DNA from 2 places in the Actinomadura verrucosospora genome. Region 1 is predicted to be linked to the other one. Evidence: predicted binding sites of a transcription regulator. Region 1 holds the regulator's gene; the other holds the start of a gene.

Region 1 (7,055 bases):
GCCGACTCGCGGACGATCGTGGCGGGCACGTCCCCAGAAACGATCTTGCAGAACAGGCAGTCGGTCATCTGTCTCCCCTCGCGGCGGTCCGCGACCGCGCGGAAATCCTATCGGGACCGGCGCGGGCACGGATCGCGGCCGTCCCGGCCGGACAGGATTCCCGTCGATCGAATCGCCGTAGCGGTCGGCATTTCGACCGGCCACTGGCTAAGGTTGTCAGCTCAGGCGTAACCCCCCGGTTCGCAAGGCGTTGCGGCACATCTCGCCCCCGGCGGGAACGCCCGGATCACGTCGGTTCGGACGCGCCCGTCCGAATGGACGGCGGGGGGCCGGCAAAGGCGGCGGATAGGTGACCGAGGCAAACCAGGACATGCCCTTTCGTAAACCGAGCGACGAGGGTGCGCGTCCCACTGACGTGACCGAGACCCTCGTGGCCAGGGGCACGGCGGGCGCGGTGGCCGTCGCCTGGGACGCCGATCAGGCGGTGACCGCCCTCTACAGCGCCAACTACCGTTCGCTGGTGCGCCTGGCGGCCATGCTCGTCCGGGACGCGGGGACGGCCGAGGAGGTCGTGCAGGACGCGTTCGTCGCGATGCACGGCGGCTGGCGCCGGCTGCGCGACCCGGACAAGGCCCTGTCGTACCTGCGCCAGTCGGTGGTCAACCGGTCGCGATCGGTGCTCCGGCACCGCGCCGTCGTCGAGAAGTACGCCCCCAAGGGCCTGCCCGACGCGCCGAGCGCGGAAGCCGGCGCCATCGGAGAGCTGGAGCGCTCGGCGGTGATCGACGCGCTCTCCCGGCTCCCCGCCCGCCAGCGGGAGGCGCTCGTCCTTCGCTACTACGCCGATCTGTCCGAAGCGGAGATCGCCAACGCGATGGGCATCTCCCGCGGCGCCGTGAAGAGTCATACGGCGCGCGGCATGACCGCGCTACGCAACGTCCTGGAGCAGTTCTCATGACCACCGACCCCCACGACGAGCACGGCGAGATCCTCCGCCGCGCCCTGCACGCGGAGGCGGACTCGGTCAACCCCGCGGGCGACGGCCTGGAGCGCATCCAGGCCCGTATCGCCGACGGCCGGCGCCGCCGGACCGGCCTCGGACGGTTCGGCCCGGCGCGTTTCGGGTTCGACCGGTTCACCGTGAACTGGGCGCGCCCCCTCCTCGCCGTGGCGGCGGCAGTGCTGATCGCCGGGCTGGGCGTGACGGCGCCGCAGACGATCGACATGATCCAGCAGTCGGTCGGCAGCAACAGCCCGTCCGGCGACAGGGGCGACGACACCGCCGGGGACCGCACCGGCCCGGGGATCGACCCCGAGTTCCCCGTCCCGTCCTCGCCGGGCGCCAGCACGTCGGGAGAGCCGAGCACCCCGCAGACGCCGAGCACCAGCTCCTCGCCGGGGCTGTCGTCGTGCCGCATCCCCTCGCCGGGCGCCTCGGCCGGCTCGACCGCCACGCCGACGCAGGCGACCACGCCGTGCCCGAGCGAGACCCCGACGCAGGCGCCCCCCACGACGCCGGCCCCGCCCACGTCCACGACGCCCCCGCCGCCGAGCAAGCCCACCGAGCAGCCGACGCCGTCCGAGACGAGCGAGCCCGCGGTGACGACCGAGCAGAACCCCGCCACCACCCCGTGACGGCGCCCGCCGGCGCTACCAGCGGCCGGTGGCGGCCAGCAGCACGCTGGCCGCCGCGACTCCCGCGGTCGAGGTGCGCAGGACGGTCGGGCCGAGCCGAGCCGGACGCCCGCCCGCCGCGGCGAAGCGCTCCAGCTCGTCCTCGCTGATCCCGCCCTCGGGGCCGACCACGAGGACGATGTCGCCCCGCTCGGGCGGCTCCACGGCGCTCAGCGGCGCCTCGGCCTCCTCGTGCAGGACCAGGGCGAGGGACGCGCCGGCGATCCGCTCGGCGACGTCCTCGGTGGACTCCAGCTCCGCCACCTCGGGCAGGCGGCCGCGCCGCGCCTGCTTGCCGGCCTCGCGGGCGGTCGCGCGCCAGCGTCCGAGGGCCTTGTCGCGCCGCTCCGGGCGCCAGCGGGTGACGCACCGGGACGCCGACCACGGGACGATCTCGTCGACGCCGACCTCGGTCATGGTCTCGACCGCGAGCTCGCCCCGGTCGCCCTTCGGGAGGGCCTGGACGACCACGAGGCGGGGCGCGGGCACGGGCTCCCGGTGCCGGGCCAGCACGTCCAGCGTGAGGGACGCCCGGTCGGCCGCGGTGACGACGCATTCGGCCAGCAGGCCCTCGCCGTCGGTCAGGTCGACCCGCTCCCCCGGCCGCAGCCGCCGCACGGCCGCCGCGTGCCGGCCCTCGGGCCCGTCGAGCAGGACGCGGTCGCGTTCCAGCTCGGCGGTTCCGGCGAGAAAGACCGGCGGGCTCATCCGGGCCGTCCGGGGGAACCGGGGCTCCGGCGGGCGTCGCTCATCGCTGCCACCCTGCTCCTCAATCGCCGCGGCGGCCTTCCTCGTAGGCCGCCGCCACCGCGCTTCAGTGCTGGTTGAAGACGTCCTTGAGACGGGAGAACACGCCGCGCTGCCCGGGGGCGAACCTGCCGGGCGGGCGCTCCTCGCCGCGCAGCACCGCGAGCCGCCGCAGCAGCTCCTCCTGCTCCTCGTCGAGCCTGTTCGGCGTCTCCACGTTGACGTGGATCATCAGATCGCCGCGGCCGCTCTCGTTGAGGTGCCGGACGCCCCGGTTGTAGAGCGTGATGACCTGCCCCGACTGCGTTCCGGGCTTGATGTCGACGCTCTCGGCGGCGTCCAGCGTCTCGATCGTGACGCTGGTCCCGAGCGCCGCCGCCGTCATCGGGATCTCGACCGTGCAGTGCAGGTCGTCGCCCTCCCGCTCGAAGATCGGGTGCGGCTTCTCCACGATCTCCAGGAACAGGTCGCCGGGCGGGCCGCCGCCCGGGCCGATCTCGCCCTCGCCGGCGAGCTGGATGTGGATGCCGTTCTCCACGCCGGCCGGGATCTTGACCTTGACGGTGCGCCGGGTGCGGACCCGGCCGTCGCCGGAGCACTCGGTGCACGGGTTGCGGATCACCGAGCCGAAGCCGCCGCACGCCGGGCACGGCCGGGCCGTCATGACCTGGCCGAGGAACGAGCGCTGGACCTGCTGCACCTCGCCGCGGCCGTGGCACGTCTCGCACGTCTCCGGGTGGGTGCCGGGCGCGCAGCCCGACCCCTCGCAGGTCGTGCAGGCGACCGCCGTGTCGATGGACAGCTCGCGGGTGGTGCCGAACGCGGTCTCGGCGAGGTCGAGCTCGACCCGCAGCGTCGCGTTGCGGCCGCGCCGCGCGCGCGACCGCGGGCCCCGCGAGGTCGCGGTGCCGAAGAAGGCGTCCATGATGTCGCTGAACGGGAACCCGGCGCCGCCGAACCCGCCGGCCCCGGCCCCGCCCGCGGACGCGAACGGGTCCGCGCCGAGGTCGTACATCTCGCGCTTCTTGGGGTCGGAGAGCACCTCGTAGGCCTGGGTGATCTCCTTGAACCGCTCCTGGGTCTCCGGATCCGGGTTGACGTCCGGGTGGAGTTCCCGCGCGAGCCGGCGGTAGGCCTTCTTGACCTCGTCGGCGCTGGCGTCCCGCCGGACGCCCAGGGTCGCGTAGTAGTCGTTCGCCACTTACGACCCCGCCAGGATCTGTCCCACGTAGCGTGCCACTGCCCGTACCGCTCCCATCGTGCTGGGGTAATCCATGCGTGTCGGCCCGAGCACTCCCAGCCGGGCCAGAGTGAGGTCGCCCACCCCGTAGTCGGCGGCGACGACCGAGGTCGACTTGAGCCCCAGGTCGGGGTTCTCGGTGCCGATCCGCACCGTAACTGTAGAGGAGTCGCCGGTCTCGCCGAGCAGCCGCATGAGGACCACCTGCTCCTCCAGCGCCACCAGCACCTCCCGCAGGCTCTGCGAGAAGTCCACGGCGGCGAGGTTGGCCGCCCCGGCGAAAACGATCTTCTCCTCGTGCTTCTCGACGAGCGTCTCCAGCAGGACCGACAGGACCGCCGCCGCCACCGGCCGCTCGTCCGGGCCCACCTTGTCGGGCAGGTCCGCCACGGCCGCCGGGACCTCGCCGAAGCCGAGCCCGTCCAGGCACGTGTTGAGCAACGCCCGCAGGTGGCCGATCGATTCCTCGGAGATCTGCCCGGTCTCGATGACCCGCTGCTCGACCCGGCCGGTGTTGGTGATCAGGACGAGCAGCAGCCGCCCCTCCGCCACCGGGACCAGCTCCACGTGCCGGACCGCCGAGCGGGTCAGCGACGGGTACTGCACCACCGCGACCTGCCGGGTCAGCTGCGCGAGCAGCCGCACCGTCCGGCCGACGACGTCGTCGAGGTCGTAGGCCCCCGACAGGAACGTCTCGATCGCGCGGCGCTCGGCGACCGACAGCGGCTTGATCGTGGACAGCCGGTCGACGAACAGCCGGTAGCCCTTGTCGGTGGGAACGCGCCCGGCGCTGGTGTGGGGCTGGGCGATGTAGCCCTGCTCCTCCAGCACCGCCATGTCGTTGCGGATGGTCGCGGGCGACACCCCGAGGTTGTGCCGGTCGGCCAGCGCCTTGGATCCCACCGGCTCGTTGGTGGAGACGTAGTCCTCGACGATGGCGCGCAGGACCGCTAGTTTCCGGTCGTCCAGCACGATGTCACCTCCTTCGTCCGGCCGGTCCGTGCCACTGGCACTCCTTGCTTTCGAGTGCCAAGTCTACGGCCCGGACGGCTCGACTGGAGCGCCCCCGCACTCTCCGCATGGCTGCGTGATCCTATCCGGCCGGGAAACCGCCGCCACGCCGAAGAACGCGGGGCGGCGCCGCACGGGCGTCCCGCCCGGTTAATGTGCGGATCTGTGCGGAGTAAGAACTACGGAAACGACGTGCTGGGCGGCGACTGGCGGCTGCCCCGCAAAGGCCAGATCCCGGAGGTTCCCGCCGAGCCCGGCCTGGTCGCCGAGGATCCCGACAGCGGATTCTGCGGCGCCGTGGTCGGCTGCGACAAGTTCGGCGTCACCCTGGAGGACCGGTTCGGCAAGCGCCGGGTCTTCCCGCTGACCAGGTCCGGGTTCCTCATCGATGGGAAACCGGTCACCCTCGTCCGGCCCTCCGCCGCGCCCGCGGGCCCGGCGCGGTCGGCCTCCGGGTCGATCGCCGTCCGGGGCCTGCGGGCGCAGGTCGCCAAGGAGAGCCGCATCTACGTGGAGGGCCTCCACGACGCCGAGCTGGTCGAGAAGATCTGGGGCCACGACCTGCGCGTCGAGGGCGTCGTCGTCGAGTACCTCGAAGGCGTGGACGACCTGCCCGCCATCGTCGAGGAGTTCGCCCCCGAGGAGGGACGGCGCCTCGGCGTCCTGGTCGACCACCTCGTGGACGGGTCCAAGGAGTCGCGGATCGCCGCCCGGGTCACCTCGCCGCACGTCCTCGTGACCGGCCACCCCTTCATCGACATCTGGGAGGCCGTCAAGCCCGCGGCCGTCGGCATCCGCGCCTGGCCCCGCATCCCCCGCGGCGTCCCCTGGAAGGAGGGCGTGATCGCCGAACTCGGCTGGGGCGACGACACGGGCGCCGCCTGGAAACGCATCCTCGGCTCCGTGAACGCCTACACCGACCTGGAGCCCGCCCTCCTCGGCCGCGTGGAGGAACTCATCGACTTCGTGACCGCCTAGCCCAGGGCCCCTGGGGGAGGTCAGGTGAGGGCTCGGACCACGGCGTCGGCCAGAAGGCGGCCCTTAAGGGTGAGGACGGCTCGGCCCTGCTCGTAGGGGGCGGGCTCGACCAGGCCGTCGGCTATCGCTCTGCGGGCGGCGCCGTCGTCCAGGAGGTGGGCGGGGCAGCCCTGGGCGAGGCGCAGTTCGAGCATGACGCGTTCGATGTGCCGGTCCTCGTCGGTGAGGATCTCCCTGGCGTGGGCGGGCGTGGTGCCCTCGGCGAGGCGGGCGGCGTAGGCGGCGGGGTGCTTGACGTTCCACCAGCGGGTGCCGCCGACGTGGCTGTGGGCGCCCGGGCCGACGCCCCACCAGTCGGCGCCCGTCCAGTAGAGCATGTTGTGCCGGCATGCGGCACGCGGGTCGGCGGCCCAGTTGGAGATCTCGTACCAGTGCAGGCCGTTGCCGCTGAGCAGCTCGTCGGCGATCAGGTAGCGGTCGGCCATGGCGTCGTCGTCGGGGGCGGTCAGTTCGCCACGCCGCACCTGCGCCGCCAGGCGGGTGCCCTCCTCGACGATGAGCGCGTAGGCGGACACGTGGTCGGGCTCCGCCGCCAGGGCCGCCTCCAGGGAGCCCCTCCAGTCGTCGTCGGTCTCCCCTGGCGTCCCGTAGATGAGGTCGAGGTTGATGTGCTCGAAACCCGCCTTGCGGGTCCACTCGACGACCTGCGGGACGCGTCCGGGCGTGTGCGCGCGTTCCAGGACGGCCAGGACGTGCTCGCGCGCGCTCTGCATGCCATAGGAGACGCGCGTGAAGCCGGCTTCGCGGAGTCCGGCGACGTACGCCTCGTCCACCGACTCCGGATTGGCCTCGGTGGTGACCTCCGCGCCCGGGGCGAGCCCGAACTCGGCGTCGATGACGGAAAGGACGCGGCCCAGGTCGTCCGGCGGGAGAAGGGTCGGCGTGCCGCCGCCCACGAAGACGGTCTCCACGGGAAGGTCCACGTCGCCGAGCACTCGCCGGGCCATGCGGACCTCGCGGATCGCGGTCTCGGCGTAGGAGTCGCGGCTCGCCCCTGGGCCGAGCTCCGTCGCCGTGTAGGTGTTGAAGTCGCAGTACCCGCACCGGGTCACGCAGAAGGGCACGTGCACGTAGAAGGCGAACGGGCGCTTTCCGAGGCCGTCCAGGGCAGCGCCGGGCAGCGCACCGTCGGCCGGCACAGGATCTCCGTCAGGGAGCGTCGAGGGCACCTGTCCAGTCTGCCCCGCTCCGCCGCCTGCTTCGACCGGGCGGTCAGGCGTCCCCGAGCTTGTCGCGGAGCCAGTCGGGGATGTGCTCGGCCGCGCGGGGGAAGCGGTCGAGGTCCTGGACGTACGCGGACGGGGCCAGCGGCGGGGTGAAGTCGGGCTCGCCGTCGTAGTCGAAC
Region 2 (7,055 bases), on a different contig from region 1:
GCGGGCCGTTCGCGGGGGCGCCCTCGGACGGGACGGTCAGGATGACCACGCGGTCGCCGGGGCGGACGAGGCGGGCGGCGCCCGCGTCGGCCAGGCGGACCGGTGCGGCGACCGTGCCGGGGCCGTAGCCGCGCAGGAGCCCGGCGCCGACGACGCGGGCGTCGGTGAGGGGTTCGCCGCGGCGCATGGGGCCGGCGAGGACGCGGCCGGCGCCGCCCGCGCGGAGCGCGCCCGCCGGGACGGCGGACGGCGGCAGGTCGAGGGGGCGGAGGTCGGCCGGGGCGAGGGGCGTTCCGCCGGGCAGATCGCGGGCGGCGCCGAGGACGCGGACGGACGCCGGCGGGCCGGGGCGCAGCGCCGGCAGCGCCAGGCCCGCGGCGGCCGCGGCGAACAGCGCCGCCAGCGGCCGCCGCAGGCGGGATAAGCGGGGGCTCACGGCAGTTCCAGGGGGAGCTTGATGCCGTCGAGGGCGGTGGCGCAGGCGCAGGTGCGCTCGGCGGGCAGCGCCTTGACGACGTCGGCGACGACGCCGCGGAGCCGGTCGATGTTCTCGCCGAAGACACGCAGGACCTCGTCCATCGTGACGCCCTCGCCCTCCTCGATGCCCGCGTCGAGGTCGGTCACCAGGCAGAGCGAGGTGTAGCAGAGCGCCAGCTCGCGGGCGAGGACGGCCTCCGGGTGGCCGGTCATCCCGATCAGCGTCCACCCCTGCGAGGCGAACCACCGGGACTCGGCCCGGGTCGAGAAGCGGGGGCCCTCGATGACGACGAGCGTGCCGCGGTCGACCGGGGGCCATCCCGAGGCCCGCGCGGACTCGACGGCGGCGCGGCGGCCGGTCGGGCAGTACGGGTCGGAGAACGAGACGTGGACGGCGGCGCCGTGCTCGTAGTAGGTCTGGTCGCGCCCCGACGTCCGGTCGGCGAGCTGGTCGGGGACGGCCAGGGTGCCGGGCCCGAGGTCGGGGGTGAGGGAGCCGACCGCGCACGGCGCCAGCACCTGGCGGACGCCGAGGGACCGCAGCGCCCACAGGTTGGCCCGGTAGGGGATCTTGTGCGGGGGGAAGCGGTGGTCGCGGCCGTGCCGGGGGACGAAGGCGACGCGGCGGCCCGCCAGCTCGCCGATCGCGATGGGGTCGCTGGGCGGGCCGTAGGGGGTGTCGACCCGCACCTCCTCGATGTCGTCGAGGAACGAGTAGAAGCCGGAGCCGCCGATGACCCCGATCTCGGCGACGGGCTGGGACGCGGAAGCCTGAGTGGACATGCCGCCGACCCTAGCCACCCGGCCGCCGTCCCCGGCAGGCCGTCCGCCGATTGTGGATAACTCAGCCGCCGCGCGACGAAGGGCCCGGCCGAAGCCGGGCCCTTGCGCGTTCCCCGGGACGTCAGCCGACCGGGTCCAGGACCTTGCTCTCGGGGGCGGGCGCCTCCTTGGCGAGCCGTCCCGGCGTCCAGATCCGGCGCCCGATGTCGTAGGACAGGGCGGGCAGCAGCAGCGACCGGACGACGAGGGTGTCGAGCAGGACGCCGAACGCCACCGCGAAGCCCATCTCGACCATGAACACCAGCGGCAGCGTGACCATGGACGCGAACGTGGCCGCGAGGACGAGCCCGGCCGAGGTGATCACACCGCCGGTGACGGTGAGGCCCCGCTGGATGCCGCGCCGCGTGCCGAGGGCCTGCGACTCCTCCCGGACGCGGTGCATCAGGAAGATGTTGTAGTCGACCCCCAGCGCGACCAGGAAGATGAAGGCCAGCAGCGGGAAGCCGGAGTCGGTCCCCTCGAACCCGAAGACGTGCTCGAAGACGACCGCGCAGGCGCCGAGCGAGGCGAGGAACGACAGCACCACGGTGCCCATCATCAGCAGCGGCGCGACGACGGCGCGCAGCAATGCGATGAGGATGAGCAGCACCACGGCCAGCACGATCGGGATGATGACCTTGTCGTCGCGGGTGGAGGCGCGCTTGATGTCCAGGTACGTCGCGGTCGTCCCGCCGACCTTGGCGTCCGCGGACGGGACGGCGTGCACCGCGGTCCGCAGCCGGTCGATGGTCGCGCGGGCGGCCGGGCTGTCGGCGGCGTCCTTCAGCGTCGCCTCGTACCTGACCAGGCCGCCCGTGGTGACGGGGGCGCCGACTTCGGCGACGCCCGGCGTCCCGCGCACGGCCTCGGCGATCCGGTCGGAGGCCGGGGCCTTGCCGATCACGAGGGCGGGGGAGCCCGACCCGGCGGCGTAGTGCCGCGCGACGGCCTCCGAGCCCTTCACCGAGTCGGGCTTGCCGGTGAACTGGCCGGCGTCCGACAGGCCGTCCGCCTTGAGCGAGCCCAGCCCGAGCGTGAGGACGATGAGGCCGAGCATGGTCACGGCCCAGAGCGCGCGCGGGCGCTTGCCCACGATCCCCGCGACGCGGCTCCAGACGCCGTGCTCGGCCTTGTACGCCTCGGGCTTGAGGTACTTGGCGTCGTAGCGGGGGATCAGCGGCCAGAACAGCCAGCGGCCGCAGATCACCAGGAGGGCGGGCAGGAGGGTCGTCATGGCGGCGAGCGCGGTGAGGACGCCCGCGGCGGCCACGGGGCCCATGCCGGCGGTGGAGTTCATGTCGGCGAGCAGCAGGCACAGCAGGCCGACGGCCACGGTGGCGGCGGAGGCGATGACGGCGGGTGCGGCGCGGTGCAGGGCGTACGCCATGGCCTCGTGCCGGTCCTCGTGCCGGTGCAGTTCCTCCCTGTAGCGGGCGACGAGCAGCAAGGCGTAGTCGGTGGCGACGCCGAAGACGAGGACGGTGAGGATGCCGGCGCTCTGGCCGTTGACGGTGAGGTCCGCGTACTTGGCGAGCAGGTAGACGGTCGACTGGGCGAGCCCCAGGGCGAAGACGGCGCTCAGCACGGGGACGAACCACAGGACGGGGCTGCGGTAGATGAACAGCAGCAGGACGATGACGACGAGACCGGCGGCCATGAGCAGGAAGCCGTCCAGGCTCTGGAAGACCTCGAACTGGTCGGCGCCGCCGCCGGCGGGGCCGGTGACGTGCGAGGCCAGTCCGGGCGGCCCGCGCTCGGCGAGTTCGCGCGCCTGGTCGACGGCGGCGGTGAGGTCCTCGTCCGTGAGGGGCACGAGGGTCTGCAGGGCCTTGCCGTCCTTGGACGGGAACGGCCCCTGCGCCTTCTGCGCTCCGGGCAGCTTCTGGAACGCGGCGACGTCGGACTCGGCCTTGGCCTTGTCGGCCGCGGTGATTCCGCCGGACCGCTCGTAGACGATGACGGCGAGCATCGTCTCGTCCTTGCGGAACCGGTCCTCCAGCTCCACGACCCGGGTGGACTCGGCCCCGGCGGGCAGCCAGGACGCGGCGTCGTTCTTCTCGACGTCGCCGAGCTTGCCGGCGAGGGGGCCGAGAGCGGCCAGCAGGACGACCCACAGGGCCAGGACGGCCCATTTGGTGCGCCTTCCGGCGATCAGTCCGGCCAGGCGGTGGGTCCGCGGCCTCGGGGGTGCCGGGCTAGGTGCGCTCATGGTTCCTCTCCTGTGTGCACCGGGCGAATCAAGATATGTCGCGTTAGCGGCAAGAGTCTCTCGTTGAGCGAGAGAAGTCAAGTAATAACTCGAAAATCGGAGGCGTCGCGGAACCGCTAGCCTCTCGACCCAAGAGTCTCTCTAAAATAGAGCTAAGTCAAACCGTGCGACGGGGAGGCCTCGCAGGGCCGGAATCGCGGGGTCGCGGGGGTGCTCCCTGTCTTCTCCATGGTCGCGAAGGGCGGGGGGATGCGCCTCCGGCGTCAGTACCGACTTGAGGTACGTCGCCCGGCGCAAAGGAAAGCCGCCGCCTACCTCTGAAGGTGTAGGCGGCGGCTTCCGGACACGGCGAAGACCGGGGGATCCGGCCGGATCCCCCGGTGCGAGCGGAGATGCTTAGGAGGTCAGGCGACCTTTTCGGACGACGACTTGCCGGTCGACGAGGACGACGACGAGTCGGAGGACGACGTGGACGAGCTCGTCTTGGCGGAGTCGCCCGAGGAGCCGCCCGAGTCGCCGGAGGAGCCGTTGGACGACCCGCTGGACGAGCCGTTCGACGAGGCCCCCGCGGTGGAGGGCGACTTGCCGGAGCCGCGGCTGTCGGTGCGGTAGAAGCCCGAGCCCTTGAAGATGATCCCCGCGGCGGAGAAGACCTTGCGGAGCCTGCCGGTGCACGCCGGGCACTCGGTCAGCGCGTCGTCGCTGAACTTCTGCACGACCTCTAGAGGCTCGCCGCACTCGGTGCAAACGTACTGATACGTCGGCACGGTTCCTCCTCGCTGACTCAGACCGGCGCTGGCCGGACTGGCACTCACTCTAGACGACTGCTAATGGTACCCATGCGTGGAACAGGATTCGCCCCCGGGATGTTCCCCGGCGGCGCGTCGCGCGCCAAGGGAGCGCCGTGGAGCCCCGCCGCCGCGGGGCCCCAGGTCACTGGCCCTTCTCGCCGAACCAGCCCGCCAGCCTGCCCTTGCGGCTGACCGCGCGGAGCCTGCGCTCGGTGGCCTCGCGCACCTCGGCGGTGGTCACGACCAGCAGGGTGTCGCCCGCCTGGAGGGGCGTGGTGGGCTCGGGCACGAAGCTCGCGCCGTCCCGCACGACGAGGGTGATGGACGCGCCGGGCGGCAGCCGCAGCTCGAAGATCTCCACGCCGCTCATCAGCGAGTCGCCGGGGATCCGCACCTCCAGCAGGTCGGCGTGCAGTTCCTCCAGGGGCGCGGCCTCGACGTCCAGCTCGCGGGTCTGCTCGTCGCTCCTGAGGCGGCACAGCCGCGAGGCCAGCGGCAGCGTCGGCCCCTGGAGCAGGGTGAACAGGACGACGATGTTGAACACGATCGCGAAGAGCCGGTCGGCGTGCTCCACCTCCGCGACCATCGGGATGGTGGCCAGGACGATCGGGACGGCGCCCCGCAGTCCCGCCCAGGACGCGAACACCTTCTCGCCCCACGACAGCCGGAACCCGATCGTGGAGAGCACGACCGACAGGGGACGGGCCACCAGCAGCAGGACGAAGCCGATGACGAGCGCCGGCAGGATCTGGCCGGGGAGGTCGCCGGGATCGGCCAGCAGGCCGAGCATCACGAACAGCCCGATCTGGGCGAGCCAGCCGACGCCCTCGGCGAAGCCCCGCGTGGCGGGCCGGTGCGGCAGCCGCGCGTTCCCGAGGACGAGGGCGCTGACGTAGACGGCGAGGAACCCGCTGGCGTGCATCAGTGAGGCGGCCCCGTAGGAGCCGATGGAAAGCGACAGCACGGCGATGGGGTAGAGGCCGGACGCGGGCAGCGCGACGCGGCGCAGCGCCTGGGCGCCCAGCCAGCCGATGGCGACGCCGACGATGCCGCCCGCGACCAGCTCGTAGACCATGACGCCGAGCAGTTCGGCCATGTTGGGGACGGCGGTGTGGGCGCTCAGCGTGACCACGATGATCACGACCGGGGCGTCGTTGAAGCCGGACTCGGCCTCCAGCAGGCCGGTCAGCCGGGACGGCAGGGGCAGCCGCCGCAGCACCGAGAACACCGCGGCCGCGTCGGTGGGGGCGAGCACGGCGGCCAGCAGGAACGCCGGGCGCCACTCCAGGCCGACGAGCCACATGGCGGCGAGCGCGACGACGACGATGCTGATCAGGGTGCCGAGGGTGGAGACGCTGAGCGCGGCCGGCACCGAGGGCCGCACGCGCCGCCAGCTGGTGGTGATTCCGCCCTCGGCGAGGATGAGCACGAGGGCGGCGAGGCCGAGCGTCTCGGCCAGTTCCGCGTTGTCGAACCGGATGTGGAGGGGGCCGGACTCGCCGATGAGAAGGCCGAGGCCCATGTACGCCAGCAGCGTGGGAAGGCCCGCCTGGTGCGACAGCCGGACCGCGATGATGGCGCTGAGTACGAGCGTGGCCCCGAGGAGTAGCCAGATGTCGAGGTGCACATCCCACCCTTCGGGGTCGTCAAAGTTGATCGTTTAGGAATCCTACAGATTCGCGGACGAATCGCATATTTACGATTGAGGGATGGCGTGTCCGGCGTGGCCGCTATCGCCGGTTGACCTGTGGTTTGATCCCGTTCACCACGTTCAGTACGTCTCGTCCCTGAACGGCCGCGGTGACGTTGTCGCGCACCATGCCCAGCAGGTTCAGCTGCGACTGGACGGACGCCCCCGCCGCGTGCGGCGAGAGCAGGACGTCCTCACGGGAACGCAGCGGATGCCCCTGCGGAAGCGGCTCCTGCTCGAACACGTCCAGGGCCGCCCCGGCCAGACGTCCCGACTCCAGCGCGGCGAGGACGGCGTCGTCCGGCGCGATGCCCCCGCGCGCCACGTTCACCAGCAGCGCCTTGTCCGGGAGCAGGGCGAGACGCTCCGGGCCGATCAGCCCCTTGGTCTCCTCGGTCAGCGGCAGGGCGATGACGAGGACGTCGGACATCGCCATGAGCTCGTCCAGCTCCCGGTACGTCGCCGCGGCCTGGGGACGCCGCCGCCTCGTCCAGTACGACACCGTGCAACCCAGGGCCGCGAACAGCCGCGCGGCCTCGGCGCCGATCGCGCCGAACCCGACGATGCCGACCCGCTGCGTGTGGATCTCGCGCGGGCCGAGCGCCGCCATCTCCATCTGCGGCCATCCGCCCGCGCGGACGGCCCGGTCGCCCCGCGCGAGGTTGCGGCACAGCGCGAACGCCGCGCCGACCGCCCACTCGGCGACCCCGCGCGCGTTGAAGCCCGCCGCGTTCGCCACCGGCACGCCCGCGGCCGCCCACGCCGCGACGTCGATGCTGTCGGTCCCGACCGCGGGCATCTGCACGAACGACACCCGCGGCGCCGCCGCCGCGGCCTCGGCGTCCAGCGCCAGCCGGCCGGTGAAGTCGCCGATCACCACGTCGGCGCCGGCGAGCGCGGCGAGCAGGCCCGCCCGGTCTCTGGCCTGCGGGAACGTCACCTCGGCGGCGTCTCCCAGCGGCGCGAACAACCCTCGGACGATCTCGTCCGCGATCGGGGGCAGGGAAAGGATCCGCCACGGCGCCGTCATCTCTTACCTCCCGTCAGGCCGTGCCCGACCGCGGCC

The links. Region 1 encodes HrcA, which represses chaperone genes, less so after heat shock. Its sites were predicted from a motif close to TTGGCACTCTCNNNNNGAGAGTGCCAA; they were not measured.
Positions count from the first base shown of each region.
Region 2: a site for HrcA is predicted at 4,313-4,339, ahead of ABD944_RS06685 (FmdB family zinc ribbon protein). Genes of this name have one in related genera too.

Region 1 covers NZ_BAABEV010000006.1:116,242-123,296, reverse strand. Annotated here, with positions in the region: gene ABD944_RS09385 (histidine triad nucleotide-binding protein) at 1-68, opposite strand, end outside; gene ABD944_RS09380 (SigE family RNA polymerase sigma factor) at 371-958, shown strand; gene ABD944_RS09375 (hypothetical protein) at 955-1,635, shown strand; gene ABD944_RS09370 (16S rRNA (uracil(1498)-N(3))-methyltransferase) at 1,651-2,382, opposite strand; gene dnaJ (molecular chaperone DnaJ) at 2,489-3,622, opposite strand; gene hrcA (heat-inducible transcriptional repressor HrcA) at 3,623-4,633, opposite strand; gene ABD944_RS09355 (DUF3097 domain-containing protein) at 4,838-5,650, shown strand; gene hemW (radical SAM family heme chaperone HemW) at 5,671-6,879, opposite strand; gene ABD944_RS09345 (antitoxin YezG family protein) at 6,923-7,055, opposite strand, start outside.
Region 2 covers NZ_BAABEV010000004.1:198,479-205,533, forward strand. Annotated here, with positions in the region: gene ABD944_RS06670 (SAF domain-containing protein) at 1-436, opposite strand, end outside; gene ABD944_RS06675 (S-methyl-5'-thioadenosine phosphorylase) at 433-1,260, opposite strand; gene ABD944_RS06680 (MMPL family transporter) at 1,382-3,508, opposite strand; gene ABD944_RS06685 (FmdB family zinc ribbon protein) at 3,913-4,275, opposite strand; gene ABD944_RS06690 (potassium/proton antiporter) at 4,442-5,926, opposite strand; gene ABD944_RS06695 (NAD(P)-dependent oxidoreductase) at 6,030-7,019, opposite strand.